Regions from separate parts of the Pseudomonas sp. ABC1 genome, predicted to be linked through region 1. Evidence: predicted binding sites of a transcription regulator. Region 1 holds the regulator's gene; each other region holds the start of a gene.
The links. Region 1 encodes FliA, which starts transcription of late flagellar genes. Its sites were predicted from a motif close to CTAAAGTTTNNNNNNNNNNNGCCGNTAA; they were not measured.
Positions count from the first base shown of each region.

Region 2: HW090_RS04385 (flagellin) is a predicted target of FliA. The motif match lies at 3,356-3,383, and genes of this name have one in related genera.
Region 3: HW090_RS08910 (methyl-accepting chemotaxis protein) is a predicted target of FliA. The motif match lies at 2,206-2,233, and genes of this name have one in related genera.
Region 4: HW090_RS00240 (methyl-accepting chemotaxis protein) is a predicted target of FliA. The motif match lies at 1,868-1,895, and genes of this name have one in related genera.

Region 1 is NZ_CP058349.1:3,546,721-3,551,594, reverse strand. Features, by position in the region: gene HW090_RS15560 (chemotaxis protein CheA) at 1-805, opposite strand, end outside; gene HW090_RS15555 (protein phosphatase CheZ) at 817-1,608, opposite strand; gene HW090_RS15550 (chemotaxis response regulator CheY) at 1,628-2,002, opposite strand; gene HW090_RS15545 (RNA polymerase sigma factor FliA) at 2,082-2,825, opposite strand; gene fleN (flagellar synthesis regulator FleN) at 2,822-3,649, opposite strand; gene flhF (flagellar biosynthesis protein FlhF) at 3,755-4,874, opposite strand, start outside.
Region 2 is NZ_CP058349.1:986,438-991,311, forward strand. Features, by position in the region: gene fliS (flagellar export chaperone FliS) at 1-131, opposite strand, end outside; gene fliD (flagellar filament capping protein FliD) at 132-1,520, opposite strand; gene HW090_RS04380 (flagellar protein FlaG) at 1,599-1,973, opposite strand; gene HW090_RS04385 (flagellin) at 2,051-3,262, opposite strand; gene HW090_RS04390 (glycosyltransferase) at 3,559-4,874, opposite strand, start outside.
Region 3 is NZ_CP058349.1:2,018,309-2,023,182, forward strand. Features, by position in the region: gene HW090_RS08895 (nucleobase:cation symporter-2 family protein) at 1-1,088, shown strand, start outside; gene HW090_RS08900 (dihydrofolate reductase) at 1,151-1,675, opposite strand; gene HW090_RS08905 (DUF4282 domain-containing protein) at 1,719-1,955, opposite strand; gene HW090_RS08910 (methyl-accepting chemotaxis protein) at 2,264-4,399, shown strand; gene HW090_RS08915 (23S rRNA (adenine(2030)-N(6))-methyltransferase RlmJ) at 4,476-4,874, opposite strand, start outside.
Region 4 is NZ_CP058349.1:57,458-62,331, reverse strand. Features, by position in the region: gene phrB (deoxyribodipyrimidine photo-lyase) at 1-388, shown strand, start outside; gene HW090_RS00245 (Na+/H+ antiporter family protein) at 478-1,794, opposite strand; gene HW090_RS00240 (methyl-accepting chemotaxis protein) at 2,054-3,688, shown strand; gene HW090_RS00235 (hypothetical protein) at 3,888-4,157, shown strand; gene HW090_RS00230 (sensor domain-containing diguanylate cyclase) at 4,218-4,874, opposite strand, start outside.

The DNA of each region.
Region 1 (4,874 bases):
CATCATCGGTGATGTGTTCGCCCGGCGCGGCTTCGGGCTCGACCGGAGCCGCCGGCGCCACGGCGGCTACCGCATCATTCTTCACGCTGAACTGGCCCTTGCCATGCAACTGGTCCAGAAGCGACTCGAATTCGTCATCGGTGATTTCGTCGCTGCCAGATGGCGCAGCAGCATGCACCTCCGGTGCAGCCTGCGAAATCGCGGCGGCATTGAACTGACCGTCGCCATGCAGTTGGTCCAGCAGGGACTCGAACTCCGCGTCGGTGATCTCGTCCATGCTCGTGCTGGCAGTCGGCTCGGCCACGGCATCGAGCAATTGCTCGAACTCGGTATCGGCAGTGACAGCCTCGGGCTCTGGTGGTGGGGGCGTCGGCTCGACAACGGCCTCGACGACCGGTGCCGGCGCGTCGTTCGCAGCCGGCGTGGCCAGGCGTGTCAGCGCCGCCAACAGCTCCGGCGAAGCCGGCGTCAGCTCGGTACGCTCGCGTACCTGATCGAACATCGCATTGATGGCATCCAGTGCCTGCAATACCACGTCCATCAGCTCGGAATCGACGCGGCGCTCGCCCTTGCGCATGATGTCGAAGACGTTTTCCGCGATATGGCAACACTCGACCAACTCATGCAACTGCAGGAAGCCAGCGCCCCCTTTTACCGTATGAAAGCCGCGAAAAATCGCATTGAGCAACGCCATGTCATCGGGGCTGCTCTCCAGCTCCACCAGTTGCTCTGACAATAGTTCGAGAATCTCGCCGGCCTCAACCAGAAAGTCCTGGAGGATTTCCTCGTCGGCGTCGAAGCTCATATGCACATCCCCTAAAAGCCCAGGCTCGAAAGCAGATCGTCAACATCATCCTGACCGGACACGACATCCTTACGCATATCGGCATTCATTTGCGGACCTTCACCTTTGGAAGGTTCTTTTTGTTCTTTGAGTTGCTGCTGCTCGGCCAGCATGGCATCGCGGTCATGCTGGATACCGGCGAACTGGTCGACCTGCCCGGCCATCAGCACCAGCTTGAGCAGATTGCTTTCAAGCTCGGTGATCAGGCTGGTGACACGTTTGATCACCTGGCCAGTCAGGTCCTGAAAATCCTGGGCCAGCATGATCTCGCGCAGGTTGCTCGACAGCTGCTCGCTGTCGCCCATCCCACGCTTGAGAAACTCGTCGATGCGCCGCGCCAGTTCACGGAACTGCTCGGCATTCATTTCCCGGCGCATGAAACGCTGCCAGTCGGCGGTCAGGCTTTGGGATTCATAGCTGATGTAGTTGACCAGCGGCGCGCTTTCCTCGACCAGGTCCATGGTCCGGTTGGCAGCCTTCTCGGTCATCTGCACCACATAGGAGAGCCGGTTGGTGGCATCGGTGATCTGGGAGGCTTCGGCCTCGCCACGGGTGTCGATCTCCAGCTTGACGATGGCGCTGTGCAGCTCACGCGTCAATTTACCGACTTCCTGGTACAAACCCCGGTCGCGCGTCTGGTTGAGTTTATGGATCAGCTGAACCGCGTCGTCGAAACGGCCCGCGTCGAGGCTGTCGACCAGCTCATGGGCTTCCTTGCGAAGCTCGCGCTGGAACTCGCTGATGTTTTCTTCTGCCTGCGTCATATTGCCCTCACAGCACCGATCAGCCGTTGACGCGTTCGAAAATCTTCTCGATCTTGTCCTTGAGCACCTGCGCGGTGAAAGGCTTGACCACGTAACCGTTCACCCCGGCCTGCGCCGCTTCGATGATCTGGTCGCGCTTGGCTTCGGCGGTCACCATCAGCACCGGCAGGTGCTTGAGGCGTTCGTCCGCACGCACAACACGCAGCAGATCGATGCCGCTCATGCCCGGCATGTTCCAGTCGGTGACAAGAAAATCGAAACTGCCGCTCTTGAGCATCGGCAGCGCCGTGGTGCCGTCATCGGCCTCGGCGGTGTTGGTGAACCCCAGGTCACGCAGCAGGTTCTTGATGATCCGTCGCATCGTCGAGAAGTCATCGACGATGAGGATTTTCATGTTCTTGTCCAAGTCGACCTCCATAGATCGCAAAACGCAGTCACCGCCAGGAGCGCATCCACCCCGCGAAGATAACCCATCAATTCGAACGCCATTCACTGAGGCGCGCACGCAAACGCGCGGCACACTGGCTATGCAACTGGCTGACCCTCGACTCGCTGACGCCGAGTACCTGCCCGATCTCTTTCAAGTTCAATTCTTCGTCGTAATACAAGGAGAGCACAAGCTTCTCGCGCTCGGGCAGGTTGGCGATCGCTTCGGCCAGCGAACGCTGGAAGCGCTCATCCTCGAGATCACGAAAGGGCTCAGGATGGGCGCTGTCGGCATCCTCGCCGAACTCGCCGTGTTCTCCCTGGAGCAGATCGTCGAAACTGAACAACCGGCTGCCCAGGGTATCGCCCAGCATGCCGTAGTAGTCGTCCAGGCTGACCTCAAGCTCGGCAGCGACCTCCTGGTCACGCGCATCGCGCCCGGTGCGCGCCTCGACGGCACGGATCGCCTCGCTGACCATACGGGAGTTGCGATGCACCGAACGGGGCGCCCAATCGCCCTTGCGTATCTCATCGAGCATCGCCCCGCGGATACGGATACCGGCATAGGTCTCGAAGCTCGCCCCTTTGCCCATGTCGTACTTTTTCGCAGCTTCCAGAAGGCCGATCATCCCGGCCTGCATCAGGTCGTCGACCTGGACGCTGGCGGGCAAACGCGCCAACAGGTGATAGGCAATACGCTTGACCAATGGCGCATATTGCTCGACCAACCGGTATTGTTCGTCCCTGCCCTGGCTCTTGCTGTAATACATGCCCAATCCAGCCGCTGTCATTCGTGGGGGTCTACCGCGGGGGAAATCAAGCGCTCGACAAAGAACTCCAGATGACCGCGCGGCGTGCTGGGCAGCGGCCAGGTATCGACCTTCTGGGCGATACTCTTGAACGCCAGCGCGCACTTGGAACGCGGATAGGCTTCATAGACTGCTCGCTGCTTCTGCACGGCCTTGCGCGTCGTCTCGTCGTAAGGCACCGCGCCGACGTATTGTAAAGCCACATCGAGAAAGCGTTCGGTGACCTTGGTCAGTTTGGAGAACAGATTACGGCCTTCCTGAGGGGAGTGAGCCATGTTCGCCAGCACGCGGAAGCGGTTGACGCCGTAGTCGCGGTTGAGCAGCTTGATCAGCGCATAGGCATCGGTGATCGAGGTGGGCTCGTCGGTGACCACCAGCAGCACTTCCTGGGCGGCACGCACGAAGCTGATCACGGCATCGCCAATACCGGCAGCGGTGTCGATGATGAGAACGTCCAGGTCATCGCTGATCTCGCTGAACGCCTGGATCAGCCCTGCATGCTGCAGCGAGGTCAGTTGCACCATGCTCTGGGTGCCGGAAGCGGCCGGCACGATACGGATGCCGCCCGGTCCCTGCACCAGTACGTCACGCAGGTCACAGTCACCGGCGACGACGTCCGCCAGCGTGCGCTTGGTCGTCAGCCCCAGCAGGACATCCACATTGGCCAGGCCGAGATCGGCGTCGAGCAAGACGACGCGACGACCAAGGTCCGCCAGCGCAAGCGCCAGGTTGACCGACACATTGGTCTTGCCGACACCACCTTTGCCGCCGGTCACCGCAATAACCTGTACGGGATGCATACCCATCTTCAAACGCCTATATCCTGCTTGGGCCACGGGGCCGGAGACGCGCTCCCGAGAAGCGCTTCTTTATTGTCTTTTTGCCACATCGTCTATCTGCCGCGCCAGCGTTCAACCAACCTGCCGCGAGCCTTCGTTGTAAAGGCCGGTGAACATGTCGGCCATGGTGTCCTCGCTGGGGTCCTCCTCCGACTGCAGACTCACCGCCCGGCTGATCAGTGCATGGCTACGCGGTAAATGCAGGTCTTCCGGGATTCTCGGCCCATCGGCCAAATAAGCTATCGGCAGATGCTGGCTGATCGTTAGCCCCAGCACGTCACCCAGGCTACCGGCCTCGTCCAGCTTGGTCAGGATGCAGCCGGCCAGGCCGCAACGACGGTAGTTGTGCCAGGCTGCCTTGAGCACCTGGCTCTGGCTGGTCGCTGCCAGTACCAGATAATTCTTCGACTTGATGCCGCGATCGGAGAGCGCCTGCAACTGCATGCGCAACATCGGGTCGCTGGCCGGCAGGCCGGCGGTGTCGATCAGGATCACACGCTTGCGCGCCAGCGGGGCCAGGGTCTTGGCCAGCGGCTGCGACGGGTCGACCTGGATCACCGGGACATCGAGGATGCGCCCCAGGGTCTTGAGCTGTTCCTGGGCGCCGATGCGGTAATTGTCCATGCTCGCCAGGGCAATGTTCTGCGGACCGTACTTGAGCACATAACGCGCCGCCAGCTTGGCCAGGGTGGTGGTCTTGCCGACACCGGCAGAGCCCACCAGGGCGATGACGCCGCCCTCTTCGAGCGGCTCGACCTTGCTGACCTTGATCGACTGCGACAGATGCCCCAGCAGCATGCGCCAGGCCTGGCGCGGCTCGGTGATGGCGGCGACTTTCTCCAGCAGGCTGCGCGACAGGTCGGCTGGCAGACCAACCCGCTGCAAACGCCGCCACAGGCTGACCTGTTGCGGCCGACGGCTCTTTTCCTGTCCCCAGGCGATGGAACCCAACTGGACTTCGATCAGTTCGCGCAGGCCATGCAGTTCGGAGCGCATGGCCTCGATGACTTGCGGGGCAGCGGCCGGCGCCTTGGCGACTGCCGGCTGAGGGCGCGCGGCGGCGGCCGGGGCTGCGGTCTTTTTCTTCTCGTCGCTGACCTGGCGCGGCTGGCGTGGCGCAGCGCTCTTCAGCTCGGCATGAGCAGTGGCGATGCGCGTCTGGGTCTTGCGCAGTTCGTCTTCGAGCGCAGGG
Region 2 (4,874 bases), 1.5 Mb from region 1:
CCCTGCTGCTGCGCCTGCCGAGCTTGGTATACACGCTCTATGGCACCATCAAGCAACAACTGCACAGCTCGGTAGTTGCTGACTTCCTGACTGATACTGGTCTGCCTGTAAACATCGATGGGACTGGTCATTTATGAGCTCTTCTTGACGACACCGGGCAAGTTGGAAAGCGCCGAGGCCAGGCTATTACTGGTGTTGGTGAGCCTAGCTACCATGCTGTCCATGGCGTTGAATTGAGCATAAAGGCGCTTGGTCATGCTCTCGATACGCAGTGTCAGCTTCTCACGCTGCGCCGTAATGTCCTTGTTGCTGGCTTCAAGCCCAGAAACCCGTTGTGCGAGCACACCACCGGTCTGGTTGAATCCATCGACCCGGTCATTCATCCGAGTCATCAAGCCATTCTCACCCGCGAAAAAGTTACCGACAGCATCAAAGTTCTTTTCAAGAGCAGCCTTGAGCTCATCATCCTCAATGCCCAGCGTGCCATCCTGCTGGGTTGTAATACCAAGCTGGGACAGCAGACGTACATCCCCCCCCGCGGCAGACACCAGTTCGTTTTGCAAGCCGGACAAGATGTTGCGAACACTGGAGTCCCCTACCAGCCCACCGGTCAACGGCGTCCCATCCTCGCCGACCTTGGTTACTTTTGTCAGTGAGTTCGCAGTCTTGACCAGATCGTTGTAAGCACTGACGAACTTTTTGATGTTGGCCGTCACCCCTTCGATGTCCTGTCCTACGGTGACAACCGTTGTCTTGTCCTTATCCGCCTTGGCCAGGTTCAGGGTTACATCGGGAATAGCGCCTTCGACCTTGTTGGTGGCACTTTCGAGCGAAAGACCATCCACAGTGAACTTGGCATTTTGGGCACGCTCAAGCACGCCCGCACCTGGTCCGGCCACATTGTTCGAGCCGATGTTCAAACGGCTATCGACGCCATCCGCCTCAATGAGAACATCCTTGTCTGCCCCTGTATTGGTCGAGGACAGTACCAGGCGTGTCTCGCCATTGCTCGGATTGGTCAGCAGGTTGGCACTGACCCCTTTGTCCTTCAGTGCCGCATTGATCGCATCTCGTACGTCACTCAAGGATGCGCCTTCTGCGATGTCTACGCTGACACCACTGTCGCTGCTGCCGACCTTGACGGTCAACTGCCCTGCTGAGCCTGTCTTGAAGTCATCATCAAGCACAGCTGTCGCAGTCTTGCTGCCAGTGGCTAGCTGCTCCACTTTGACGGCGTAACTACCAGATTGCGCTGTTTTGTCTGCTGTGACCGTCAGCAATTCTTCATTGGATGACTTGCCCGAGCGGTTCTGGAACAACTTGACATCATTCAGGTCCTTGAGCGCGCTCTGAAAAGAAGTCAAGGAATTGCGGAGGGTTCCCAGCGCAGTGATCTTTGTGGTGTTGGCAGTGGTCAAGCGCGTCAGTTGGGCTTCTTTAGGTGCCTTTTCTGCTGCGATCAAGGTCGAGACCATCGTGTCGATGTTCATTCCTGAACCGATGCCTGTAATACCTGCCATTTCACCACCTCGTCATGGAGTTGACACTTTAGTTTGCGTGAGAATACATGAAGCAATAATCAGACCGAGGAAAATGGCTCAGGCCTTGGCCTTGAATAACAGGCTACGTGCCTCTTCCAGGTTTTCAGCCAGACGCAGCGCTTCTTCAGACGGAATCTGGCGAATGATCTCGCCAGAGGCCCGATCAGTCACCTTGACGACCATCTTGCCACTGGAATCGTCCAGATCAAAGTTCAGATCACGACGGATGGTCTGGACAAAATCCTTGATGCTGGAAACAGCCTCTTCGACAGATTCGACGCGCGCAGGTTTTTCCTGGGCCACGCTGGCTTTTTCAACACCCGCCACGGTACCTGAGTCAGCTTGTCTGGCTGCGGTACCGCGCAAGCCATCCTGGACAGCCTGAGGGGCTGGTGTATTGCCGGGCAGGCGGTTGGAAAGTGCAATATCCATTTCATCACCTCACAAAGGCAAAACGGGAGGAAGCGCCAAGCACTTCCCCCCGCAGTCATTGCAGACCTTGTTTCAGTTTACTGCAGGAGGCTGAGCACCGCCTGCGGCAACTGGTTGGCCTGGGCCAGAATCGCAGTACCGGCTTGTTGCAGGATCTGGTTCTTGCTCAGCGCGGCGGTTTCAGCGGCGTAATCGGTATCCTGGATACGACCCTTGGCTGCCGCAACGTTCTCGCCGATATTCTGCAGGTTGGCGATGGTATTTTCGAAGCGGTTCTGCACCGCACCCAGATCGGCCCGCTGGTTATCGATCTGCTTGATGGCATCGTCGATTACCAGAACTGCAGCCTGAGCCCCGGCGGCATTGCTGATATTGATATCTTTCACCCGATTCGCCGTAGCAGCTACCGGCTGCGTAGTGGAAAGATCCTGTGCTATACGGGCAGCACCTGTCGCAGTCGCGGGCGCCGGAGCGTCGGTGAACGCACCAATGTTCGTTACCGCAATACCACCTTCAGAGTCTGCCTTGACGACAGCCTTCCATGCACCACTTGCATCCTTACTGATACCAATGCCCAGGTTGGCATCGTTGATGGCCGCCGCGATTTTCTCTGTTACGACAGCTGCAGAGTCGCCCTGTTTGAGTGCAACATCCACCTTGACGGTTTTGGCCGTACCACCACCCGCGGCTGCCGATGTTGTAATTTCTACGGTGCCCACTCCGCCACTTGCCGTAGCGCCAGCAGTGGCAGCCGCGAAAGACGCCTCGAAGTAGTTTCCTTTCAGGGATTCGGTGTTCATCTTGTCGATGCCGACACTGATGATTTCGTTGGCAGCAGCTCCCACCTGGAAACTGGTGGTTCCGAAAGTGCCATCCAGCAACTGACGACCACCGAAGGTGGTGGTATTGCTGATACGGTCCAGCTCTTTCTTCAACTGGGACACTTCATCATTCAGCGCGGTGCGCTCGGACTTGCTGTTGGAGCCGTTGGCTGCCTGCAGGGACAGGTCACGCATACGTTGCAGGATATTGGTGGACTGCTGCAGAGCACCCTCGGCGGTCTGAGCCATGGAGATACCGTCGTTGGAGTTCTTCACCGCAACGTTGAGGCCGCTGATCTGGCTGCCCAGACGGTTGGCGATCTGCAGGCCGGCGGCATCATCCTTGGCGCTGTTGATGCGGCTACCGGTGGACAGGCGCTGCATGGTGGTGTTGAGCGCGTTGGACGAGTTGCTGAGGTTGCGCTGAGTGTTCAGGGAAGCAACGTTAGTATTGACGGTCAAAGCCATGATGTTTGTCCTCCATCGGACCTAGCTTGTTTGCCTGGTTGCGAGCTCGGTGAGCGCTGTAACCAGGCACCATGAAGTTCGCATTCAAACTTGTTATCGGCGCATTTCCGTCGAGCTTTAGGGGGCCTTGAGATTTTTTACCGCTCACCGTTTCCGGTGTGCGAACCCCGCAGCCACTCGACGATCCTGCTTGATAAAGCTTTCGGCTCTCCCCGAGATTTCTTTAGTGCCACGGGGTGCAGCCCCCTAAACGCTTCATGAATAAACCGCCAAGATGACTCACTCTGGCGACCTGCTCAGTCCGGCAACCAGGCCTTGCGCCAGTCTTCCAGATTTCCTCCTTCCAGCATCCAGTCACGCTGCACCGCCGCACGCAGTGCATCCCCGGCATTGGCAGCGGCATCCAGATCATGGATATGTGCCCGTATGGCATCGACCCAATCCTTGAAGCGGTTCTTCACCCGCATCACAGGCAAGCGGTCATCCTGATAACAACGCACATCAGAACAGATGACCGGGAAACCGCAGGCACCGTACTCCAGCAAGCGCAGGTTGCTCTTGCACTCGTTGAACAGATTCTGCTCGACTGGAGCCAGTGCCAGGTCCAGGTTCAAGCCCGCCAGCATCGCGGGGTACTGGTGGATGGGCACCCCGACATGGAACTCATGGATATAAGGCCGCAGGCTGTCCGGGCACATGCCGAAAAAGACCCACTCGACCTCCTCGGCCAGTTCCCTGACCACATCCACGATCAGTTCCAGGTCGCCGGTATGGCCAACTCCACCCGCCCAGCCGACACGCGGCTTGCTACCAGTACGCCGCTCGCTGCGCAGTCCTAACCACCAGTCCAGCGGGAGGCGGTTCTCGATGACCCGGATATCTCTATGCAAGCCTGAAAAAGCCTCCGCTAGGGGCTGGGTCGATACGACGAAACGATCGACATGCCCCAACGAGCGCCGAAGGCTACGCAGGATATCCTTGGGCATATGCTGGCGATAGATGCTCTTGAGCGGTAAGTTGGGCAGGTAGTCGTCCAGCTCGAACACCTTGAAGGCCTTCGAAAAGTCTTTTATCCGGCGCAGCGCTTCCTGCTGCGCCTCCCCCACTTGTCGCTGCAGCAGGATCACGTCCGGCGTATAGCGCTCCAGTTCGGCGGGCGACAACAGCTCCATGGACAGATACCCGTCGATCAATCCGGCATCCCGCACGGTATTGAACGGCTGGATCACCCGGTAATGGCCACAGCCTTGGCGATCGGCATAATGCCCCAGCACCACGGGCAAGGGCCGCCAGGATTGCAGGGGCTGCCAGGACAACTGAGGATCGGCCAGTTTGAAGCCCTGATCGGTCTGCAGGCTGAACCCCGGGTTATACGCAGGGTCGCGAGCAAGTAATGGAAGCCAGCGCGCATACATCGCATCTTCTTGCTCGGACGTCGCCGGCACCTCGGACGCAGCCTCCATCAACAGTTGCACCCGAGGCGTCCAGACATTCAGGTAGCCAGCCTGCTGTAGCCGCAGGCAGAGGTCCACATCCAGCCAAGGCGCCAGCAGAGGCGCTTCATCGAAACCACCGACCTGCTGGAAAACCTCGCGATGAATCATCAGGCACT
Region 3 (4,874 bases), 1.5 Mb from region 1:
AGGGCACCAGTTTCAATTTCGTCGGCCCGCTGATCGCGGGCGGTAGCCTGATGGTCAGCCAGGGTACGCCTGTGGAAGCGGTGATGGCGGCGATCTTCGGTGTGGTGATCGCCGGCTCCTTCATCGAGATCGGCGTGTCGCGGGTGCTGCCCTTCGTCAAGCGACTGATCACCCCGCTGGTGACCGGTATCGTGGTGCTGATGATCGGCCTGACGCTGATCAAGGTAGGCCTGATCAGCATGGGCGGCGGCTACGGCGCGATGGCACAAGGCACCTTCGCCAATGGCGAGAACCTGTTGCTGTCCGGCACGGTGCTGGGGCTGATCGTCCTGCTCAACCGAATCCCGTTGGTGTGGGTGCGCAGTTGCGCCATCGTCATCGCCCTGGGCGTCGGTTATGGACTGGCGGCCTGGCTGGGACGGCTGGACTTCACCGGCATGCACGAGGCGCCACTGTTCCAGGTGCCGACGCCGCTGCATTTCGGCCTGGGTTTCTCCTGGGCACTGTTCATTCCAATGCTGGTGATCTACCTGGTGACGTCGCTGGAGGCGATCGGCGACATCACCGCCACCAGCAAGATTTCCCGCCAGCCGGTGGAAGGCCCGCAGTGGATGCAACGCATCAAGGGCGGCGTGCTGGTCAATGGCGTCAATTCGCTGCTGGCCGGTGTACTCAACACGTTTCCCAGCTCGGTGTTCGCACAGAACAACGGGGTCATCCAGTTGACCGGCGTCGCCAGCCGCCATATCGGCCTGTGGATTGCCGTCATGCTGATCGTGCTGGGGCTGTTCCCCGGTGTCGCCGGGGTGATCCAGGCCGTGCCGGAGCCGGTCCTGGGTGGTGCGGCAATGGTGATGTTCGGTGCGGTGGCGGCGGCGGGCATCAATATCCTCGCCGGCATCGAGCTGGACCGCCGCGCCCTGCTGATCATCGCAGTGTCGCTGGCGCTCGGACTGGGCGTGACCCAGGTGCCGGAGTTCCTCGAGCATATGCCGGGCGCGCTGCGCGACGTACTCAACTCGGGAGTCGCCACCGGCGGTATCTGTGCACTGCTGCTGAACTGGTTCCTGCCCCAGACGAAAGCCTGACGACTGTCACCGGCGGTGCCATGCGCCCCTGATCCACACAGGTGCGCACAGCGCACCCTACATCAGTCGCGCTCCCACACCTCGCAAGCATAGGCCGGACGGCCTTCCTCGGCGGCATGCTCCTCACGGGACACAAGCCGCCAGCGCTCGTCGCGCCACTCCGGCAGGAACACATCGCCCTCCGGCTCCAGCGCCACGCGCGTGAGGTACAAACGTTTGGCGCTGGGCAGCGCGTCGGCGAACAGTTGCGCACCGCCGATCACCATCAATTCACTGGCGCCCTGCTCCAGCGCCCAGGCTTCGGCACGTGGCAACGCTGCCTCCAGGCTGCCGAAGCATTCGGCACCTTGCAGGCTCAGGCCGGGCTGGCGACTGATGACCAGGTTGAGGCGGCCCGGCAATGGGCGACCGAGGGAGTCCCAGGTCTTGCGGCCCATGAGCACGGGCTTGCCGAGGGTCATGCGTTTGAAGTACTGGAGTTCCGCTGGCAGGTGCCAGGGCATGGCGTTGTCACGCCCGATCACACCGTTGTCGGCGACCGCCAGGATCAGGCTGAGGGGGAGTCGAGTAGTCATGGCGGCGAGCATAGCAGCCCGCCCGATGGCCACCAAGGTGGTGGCCATGCGTCCATCACTCGCGGTTGGCGATCTTTTGCAGGTTCTCGTTGATCTTGAACAGCACGATCAGCAGCTCACACCAGATGCGCGTACCGATCGCCCCGAACACCAGCACACCGAGGCCGGTGAAGAAGCTGTCGCTGAACATCGCACCCAGACCGCCCAGCAGTACGCCCAGCAGACCGAGCCAGTAGATGAAGGTGATGATTTTCGGGGTGATCATCGTGTCGAAGAAAAAGATGTCGCGCATGGCATGCCTCATGTGTGATCGGGGAAAAGTGTTCCAGAACAGGGAGAGGATGCCGGCGGCCCAATCCCTGGCGAATCCGGAAATACGAATACAACGGGGACGGACCCTAGCAGAAGCCAGCGCATGGAAACCAGCGTTGCAAACGACTGCCTGGTAAAAGGATACGGCACGGTTAATGCTGGCATAGAGCCATTCAGCGAAGTCTGATATACCAGGCTGCGGTCCCCCAAAAGAACGCCGACAAGCCCCCTAATGCTTTGATCGCCATCGACCGATAAACCGGTACGTCCTGATAATCCGGAGCTCCCATGCGCTTCAAGTCCATTCAGTTTTCGGTTGCGGCCCTGGCCGGCGCCAGTGTCCTGGCTGTTGTCATCGCACTGGTGCTCTATGCACTGTTTTCGGGCACGCGCACCCAGGAAGTGGTCCAGGACAGCACACGCGCCCTGCTCGAACAGACACTGGAGCAACGCCTGGTCACCCTGGCCCAGCGCGAGGTCAGCGAAATCCAGCGCGAGCTGGAGTTTCCGCTGGGTGTCGCGCAGAACCTGGCGCATATCAACGCCCTGGTCGGCGATGACAACGCCTCCGCCACCCCGGGAATCGCCAGTGGCCGCGAGGACCTCTCGGCCATGCTGCGCAACGTCGTGGTGCAGAACCCCAAGCTGATCGACGCCTATATCGCCTGGGAGCCCAACGCCTTCGATAACGACGACGCCTCCTACGCCGGGCAGACCGCCAACGGTTATGACGAAACCGGGCGTTTCATGCCCTGGTGGTTCCGCGACGCGAACGGAAAGCCGGTGGTGGAGCCACTGGGCTCGGACATGGAGAACCAGAAGCTGCTACCCACTGGCGTACGTGCCGGCGAGTACTACCTGTGCCCGAGGGAAACCGGCAAGACCTGCATCGTCGACCCCGCGCCCTACGAGATGGGCGGCAAGACGGTCATGATGGCGTCCTTCAACGTCCCGGTGCTGGTGGGTGGCAAGTTCCGTGGCATCGTCGGCGCCGACCTCGCCGTCGACTTCATCCAGGAGCTGCTGGGCCAGGCCAATCGGCAGCTCTACGAAGGTGCCGGCAACATGGCGCTGATCTCCAGCAATGGCCGCCTGGTCGCCTATACGGCGGATGCCTCCAAGCTCGGCGAGCCGAGCGCCCAGATCCTGCCCAAGCTGGGTGACCTGAGCCGCCTGCAAAGCGGCCAGCCACATTTCTCCAGCGACAAGGACAGCGGCCTGCTGCAACTGCTGCTGCCCTTCACCATCGGCGATACCCAGACGCGCTGGACACTGGTCATGCAACTGCCGGAGAGCGCTGTCTATGCCGAGCTGCATGCGCTGCAAAACACCCTGCGCAGCCAGCACGACACCGACATCGCCGGCATGACCCTGGTCGGCTTGCTGATCGCTGGCGCAGGCCTGCTGGTCATCTGGTTCGTCGGCTACGGCATCGCCCGCCCGCTGCGGCAGATGGTGGCCATGCTCGACGATATCGCACGGGGCGACGGCGACCTGACCAAGCGCCTGCAGGTCGACCGCCCCGACGAACTGGGGCAGATCGCCAGGGGCTTCAATACCTTCCTCGACAAGCTGCAAGCGATGATCCGCGATGTGGTCGGCTCCGTGCAGCAAGTCAGCGACTCGTCGGAACACACCGCGCACATCGCCATCCGTACCAACCAGGGCGTGCAGAAGCAGATGGCCGAGATCGACCAGGTCGCCACTGCCGTGCAGGAAATGAGCGCTACCGCCCAGGACGTTGCGCGCAATGCCGCGCACGCCGCCGAAGCGGCCAACCATGCCGATGCCTCGGCCAACGATGGCAAGCGCGTGGTGCAGAGCACATCGGACTCCATCAGTGCACTGGCCAGCGAAATCACCCGCGCCGTCGGTGTGGTGCAGGCGCTGGCGCGTGACAGCGAGAACATCAACGCCATCCTCACCTCCATCCGCGCCATCGCCGAGCAGACCAACCTGCTGGCGCTCAACGCGGCCATCGAGGCGGCTCGTGCCGGGGAGCAGGGCCGAGGCTTCGCGGTGGTGGCCGACGAGGTGCGCAACCTGGCGCAGAAGACGCAGCAGGCGACCTCGGAAATTCAGACCATGATCGAGCAGTTGCAGAACGGCACGCGCGATGTGGTGCAGGTCATGGAACACAGCCAGGAGCGCACCAACGACAGCGTGCGCCAGGCCACCGACGCGGCCCAGGTGCTGGAGGCGATCACCCAGGCGGTGTCCGTGATCAACGACATGAACACGCAGATCGCCAGTGCCGCCGAGGAGCAGAGCGCGGTCGCCGAGGACATCAACCGCAACGTCACCACCATCGGCCAGGTCGCAGCGGAGGTTGCCGGTGGCGCTGACGAAGCCAGCCAGGCCAGCCGTGAACTGACGCAACTGGCCGAGCAACAGCGCAGGTTGATCAATCAGTTCAGGGTGTAGAGGCGGCTTACGTTCGTCCCTGCGGGCAACCGCAGGGCACCCCCTATCGACTTGCCGCGTGTAGCTTGCCGGCGCCTCAGTTCTCTTCGATCAACCAGTCCAGGCGCCAGTCGCCCTGGCTCTGGGCCAGGTGTTCGGCCAGCCAGGGAAGCACCTCGCGCAGGGTGTCCTCCAGCCCCCAGGGCGGGTTGCTGATGGCCAGGCCCGAGCCGTTCAGCCGCGTGGCGTCATCGGCGGGGTGCACATAGAGCTCGGCGCGCAGCAGTTTGGGCGCGCCACTGCGGGCCAGGTCCTGGTAGAAACGCTTGAGCTGGCGTTCCGACTTGATCGGGTACCAGATCACCACGATGGCCTGACGCATGCGCCCGATGGCTTCCTCCAGGGCCGTGGCACAACGGCTCAGTTCGTCGGCCTGCTCGAAGGGCGGGTCGATCAGCATGACCACACGCTTCTCTTCGGTCGGCAGCAGTGCGCG
Region 4 (4,874 bases), 550 kb from region 1:
GATGCACAACCGTCTGCGCATGGTAGTGGCAATGTTCCTCAGCAAGAACCTGCTGATCGACTGGCGCGAAGGCGAGCGCTTCTTCATGCGCCACCTGATCGACGGCGACCTGGCCGCCAACAACGGCGGCTGGCAATGGTCGGCGTCCACCGGAACGGATGCCGTGCCCTACTTCCGCCTGTTCAACCCGATCTCACAGTCGCAACGCTTCGATCCCAAGGGGCGCTTTATCCGCCATTGGCTGCCGGAACTCACCAGCCTGAGCGACAAGGCGATCCACTCGCCGCCCGTCGGCGATCTGTTCTGCTCTGTCGACTACCCGGCACCGATCCTCGACCTTGCCGCCAGCCGCGAACGGGCACTGGCGGCTTTCCGCGACTTGCCTTAAAACCGGCCACGACCTTCCGAGCCAACGCTGCCGTAGGGTGCGCCATGCGCACCGGCTTCTTGCACAGGTGCCAAGCCCTGCGATGGCTCTTACAGGACCATCGCCGCTATCCAGCCGAATACCAGCAACGGCAGGTTGTAGTGCAGGAAGGTCGGCACCACCGTGTCCCAGATATGGCTGTGCTGGCCGTCCACGTTCAGGCCCGAGGTTGGGCCAAGGGTTGAGTCGGAAGCGGGTGAGCCTGCATCGCCAATCGCGCCAGCAGCACCTACCAGGCTGATGATTGCCAGGGTGCTGAAACCGAGCTCGACACTCAGCGGCACGAAAATCGCTGCGATGATCGGCACAGTGGAAAAGGACGAGCCGATGCCCATGGTCACCAACAGCCCCACCAACAGCATCAGCAGTGCACCAATGGCCTTGCTATTGCCGATCCAGCCAACCGAAGTATCCACCAGGGTCTTGACGTGCCCCGTTTCACGAATGACTTCTGCGAATCCCGATGCTGCAATCATGATGAAGCCGATCATGGCCATCATCTTCATGCCCTCGGTGAACAGATCGTCCGTCTCCCGCCAGCGCACCACACCCGATACGGAAAAGAGCACAAAACCGACCAACGCGCCGATGATCATCGAGTCCAGCCAGAGCTGGACGATAAAGGCAGAAGCGATGGCCAGCAAAGCAACCGATAGAGTGAGCGGGCTATAGGCCACTTTTTGCGAGGTTGCACTCTCCAGCCGATCCAGCGCATAGACGCGTGGTTTGCGATAACTGATGAAGGCAATCAACAGGCCAGCCGTCATGCCCAGCGCCGGGATCAGCATCGCCTCGGTGACATTGACGCCGGTGACATCGACACCGCTGCGGGTGATGTTCGCCATCAGGATTTCATTGAGGAAGATGTTGCCGAAGCCCACCGGCAGGAACATATAAGGCGTGATCAGCCCGAAGGTCAGCACACAGGCGATCAGGCGCCTGTCGATCTGCAACTTGCTCAGCACGAAGAGCAACGGCGGCACCAGCAAGGGAATGAAGGCGATATGGATCGGCAGGATGTTCTGCGAAGAAATCGCCACGGCCAGCAGCAGCCCGATCATCATCCACTTCAGCGCCCCACCACCATGCGCCTCCTGCCGGCCGACCATCGCCAGAGCCTTGTCGGCCAGCACATGGGCCAGGCCCGACTTGGAGATGGCGACAGCAAAAGCCCCCAGCAGCGCATAGGACAGCGCCACCGTCGCACCGCCGCCCAGGCCCTTGTTGAAAGCCGCCAGCGTCGCTTCGACGCCGAGCCCGCCGAGCAGGCCTCCACTGAGTGCCCCTACGATCAGGGCGATCACCACATGCACACGGCACAAGGAAAGCACCAGCATGATACCGACCGCCGCCACCACTGCGTTCATTCGAACCTACCCGCCAGGAGTTGAAAAAGCGGCGTACTGTGCAGCATGCCCCCCGGCAAGTCAAAACGGCACCATATAGATCGGCACCAGAATGCCGATAACCTTCTGCCCACGCCGGGAAAAGCCCGAGGTAGAGCGTGCTCCGAAAGGATGGGATGGCAATGATCCGCTGATCTCCGACAATGCACCGGGTGGCGAATCGTTCGATGATCCGGCACCGACCATAAAAACGAAAAGATATTCACCCAGGAGCGAAACAATGGACCTGCTGCGCAAATTCCCGATCAGCAAGCGGCTCTGGCTGATTCCGGTATTCGCCACCTTCATGCTGTTCACCCTTGGCCTGCTGATGATCCTGCAGGTGCGTAGCGATCTCTACGAAAGCAAGGATGTGATGACACGCCATGTGGTCGAGACCGCGGCCGGTATTCTCCAGCATTACCAGAAGCTGGAAAGCGACGGCAGCATGAGCCGCGAACAGGCCCAGAACGCCGCACTGGAGCAGGTCCGTACCCTGCGCTACGACGGCCATGACTATTTCTGGATCAACGACCTGCAACCGAAAATGATCATGCACCCGATGCAGCCCGCATTGGAGGGACAGGACCTTTCGCGCAACAAGGACCCGAACGGCAAGGAGTTGTTCAACGAGATGGTCGCGGTGGCCAAGCGTGACGGCGCCGGCGCGGTGGCCTACGAATGGGCACGGCCGGGCGAAGATGCACCGGTCCCCAAGACCTCCTACGTGCAACTGTTCCAGCCCTGGGGCTGGATCATCGGCTCCGGCATCTATATCGATGACGTGGAAAAGGAATTCACCAACTACCTGGTGCGCTTCTCGCTGATCGGCCTGCTGATCGCCCTGGTCATGGCCAGTATGGTGGCGATCCTGATCCGCAGCATCACCCAGCCCTTGCAGAACTCGATGGAAGCCATGGCCAATATCGCCAGTGGCGAAGCCGACCTGACACGCAGCCTGGACGTGGCCGGGCGCGACGAACTGGCAACGCTGGGGCGCGACTTCAACCGTTTCACGGAAAAACTGCGCACACTGATCGGCCAGTTGCAGCACACATCAGACTCCCTGAAAACCTCCTCGCACAGCCTCGGCGAACTCTCCGAACGCACCCACGAACAGAGCCAGCAGCAACTGCAACAGATGGAGCTCGTGGCCACTGCGGTCAACGAAGTCACCTACGCGGTACAAGAAGTGGCGAAGAACGCCGAACATGCCGCCACCGAGGTGGACCTTGCCGACAAGCAGGCCAGCCAGGGCCAGCAGAACATCGAAACCACGCTGCAGCAGATCGACCAGCTGTCGGGCACCATCACCCAGTCCGTCGAGGTCATCCATTCCCTGGCGGAACAGACCAGCAAGATCGGCTCGGTGCTTGAAGTGATCGGCTCGATTGCCGACCAGACCAATCTGCTGGCACTCAACGCCGCCATCGAGGCGGCCCGCGCGGGCGAACAAGGCCGTGGCTTCGCCGTCGTGGCCGACGAAGTGCGCCTGCTGGCACAACGCACGCAGCAGTCGACAGCGGAAATCCAGGGCATGATCGAGCGCTTGCAGCAGAACTCCGAGGCTGCCGTGAACGTCATTATGGCCAGCAACCGAGCCTCGCAACTGACGGTGGAGCAAGCCAGCCAGGCCGGTGAAAGCCTGGGACAGATCGCCCAGTCCCTGCGCAACCTGTCAGGCCTCAATGCATCGATCGCCAGCGCGACGCTGCAGCAGTCCCATGTCACCGAAGACATCAACCAGAACGTGACCCGGGCCGCCGGGCTGGCCCAGGCGAGCACCAGTGCCGCCGAGCAGTCCAGCGACGCCGGCAAGCACCTGGACGAGTTGTCGGAGCGCCTGAATCGCCTCCTGAGCCAGTTCAAAGTATGAGATTCACCTCAAGCAGCAAGGCCGGCACAGGCTTGCTGCCTGAGGCTTAAGACTTAGACTTTGGGCTAATTGATAAAAATATTTCTATTTTTTCAATTCCGATGTGACTTTCCCCCTCACTGCCGGCATCAACAGTACAAAGCCAACGCGCAACACGCCGCAGCGGCACATTTCCGGATGCCCCAGAGAGATACTTGCAATGACTCATACACTGCGCTTCAACGACGCCCTTCTCATCACTGACCGTGCCTTCCAACCCTTCCATTGCGTTGCCTGGACCCAACAAGGCGGCAATGGTGAAGTCAGCATCAGCGTTCTCGATGGCAGCCAGTCCCGCATCCTGGGTCGTTGCAACATCGCCAGCAATGTCTACAGCGATCCGGTGAAACTGGGCAGCATCCTGCAACAGGCCCGTGAGCGCCTGAGCAACGAAGGCCTCAGCTTCTCGCCTTGGAGCATGCCTGCGTAACACCGCGCCATCCGGCCGTATCTTTCGAAAACCCCGCTGTAGTTCGCTACGCGGGGTTTTTCATTTTTCGGCAGCCACATCGACACCATAGAGACTGGTGCGGTTGCGCCCCTGAGCCTTGGACTCGTAGAGCGCCCGGTCGGACATCGCGATCAATTGCTCAGCACCGAGCACTGCCTGCGTCGACTCCGCCACGCCCAGGCTGATGGTGAAGCAGACCGACTGCCCCTCATAGGAGACTCGCTGCTCCTGCACCGCCCCTCGCAAACGCTCGGCGAAAATACGCGCACCGTCCCTGTCGGTATCCGGCAGCAGCACAGCGAACTCTTCACCGCCGTAACGCCCGGCGATATCCGAGTCACGCACAGTCATGCGCACCGCGTCGGCCACACGCCGTATCACCGCATCACCCGTCTGGTGCCCGTAGCTGTCGTTGATTCGCTTGAAGTGGTCGATGTCGAACATGACCAGGGAAGCCTGGCCGCCGGAGCGGCTGTAGCGGGCAAACTCCTGGCGCAAGCGCTCTTCCCAATGGCCACGGTTGTAGAGCCCGGTCAGGCGATCGGTGCTCGACAGCCGCTGCAATTCGCGGTTCGCCGCCTGCAACTGGTGCCTGTTGGTCGCGACATCGGTCACGTCGTAGATCAGCAGGCAAACCTGGTCGACCACGCCACTCAAGCCCTTCAATGGCAGGATCGTGGTGTTCTGGTACATGAA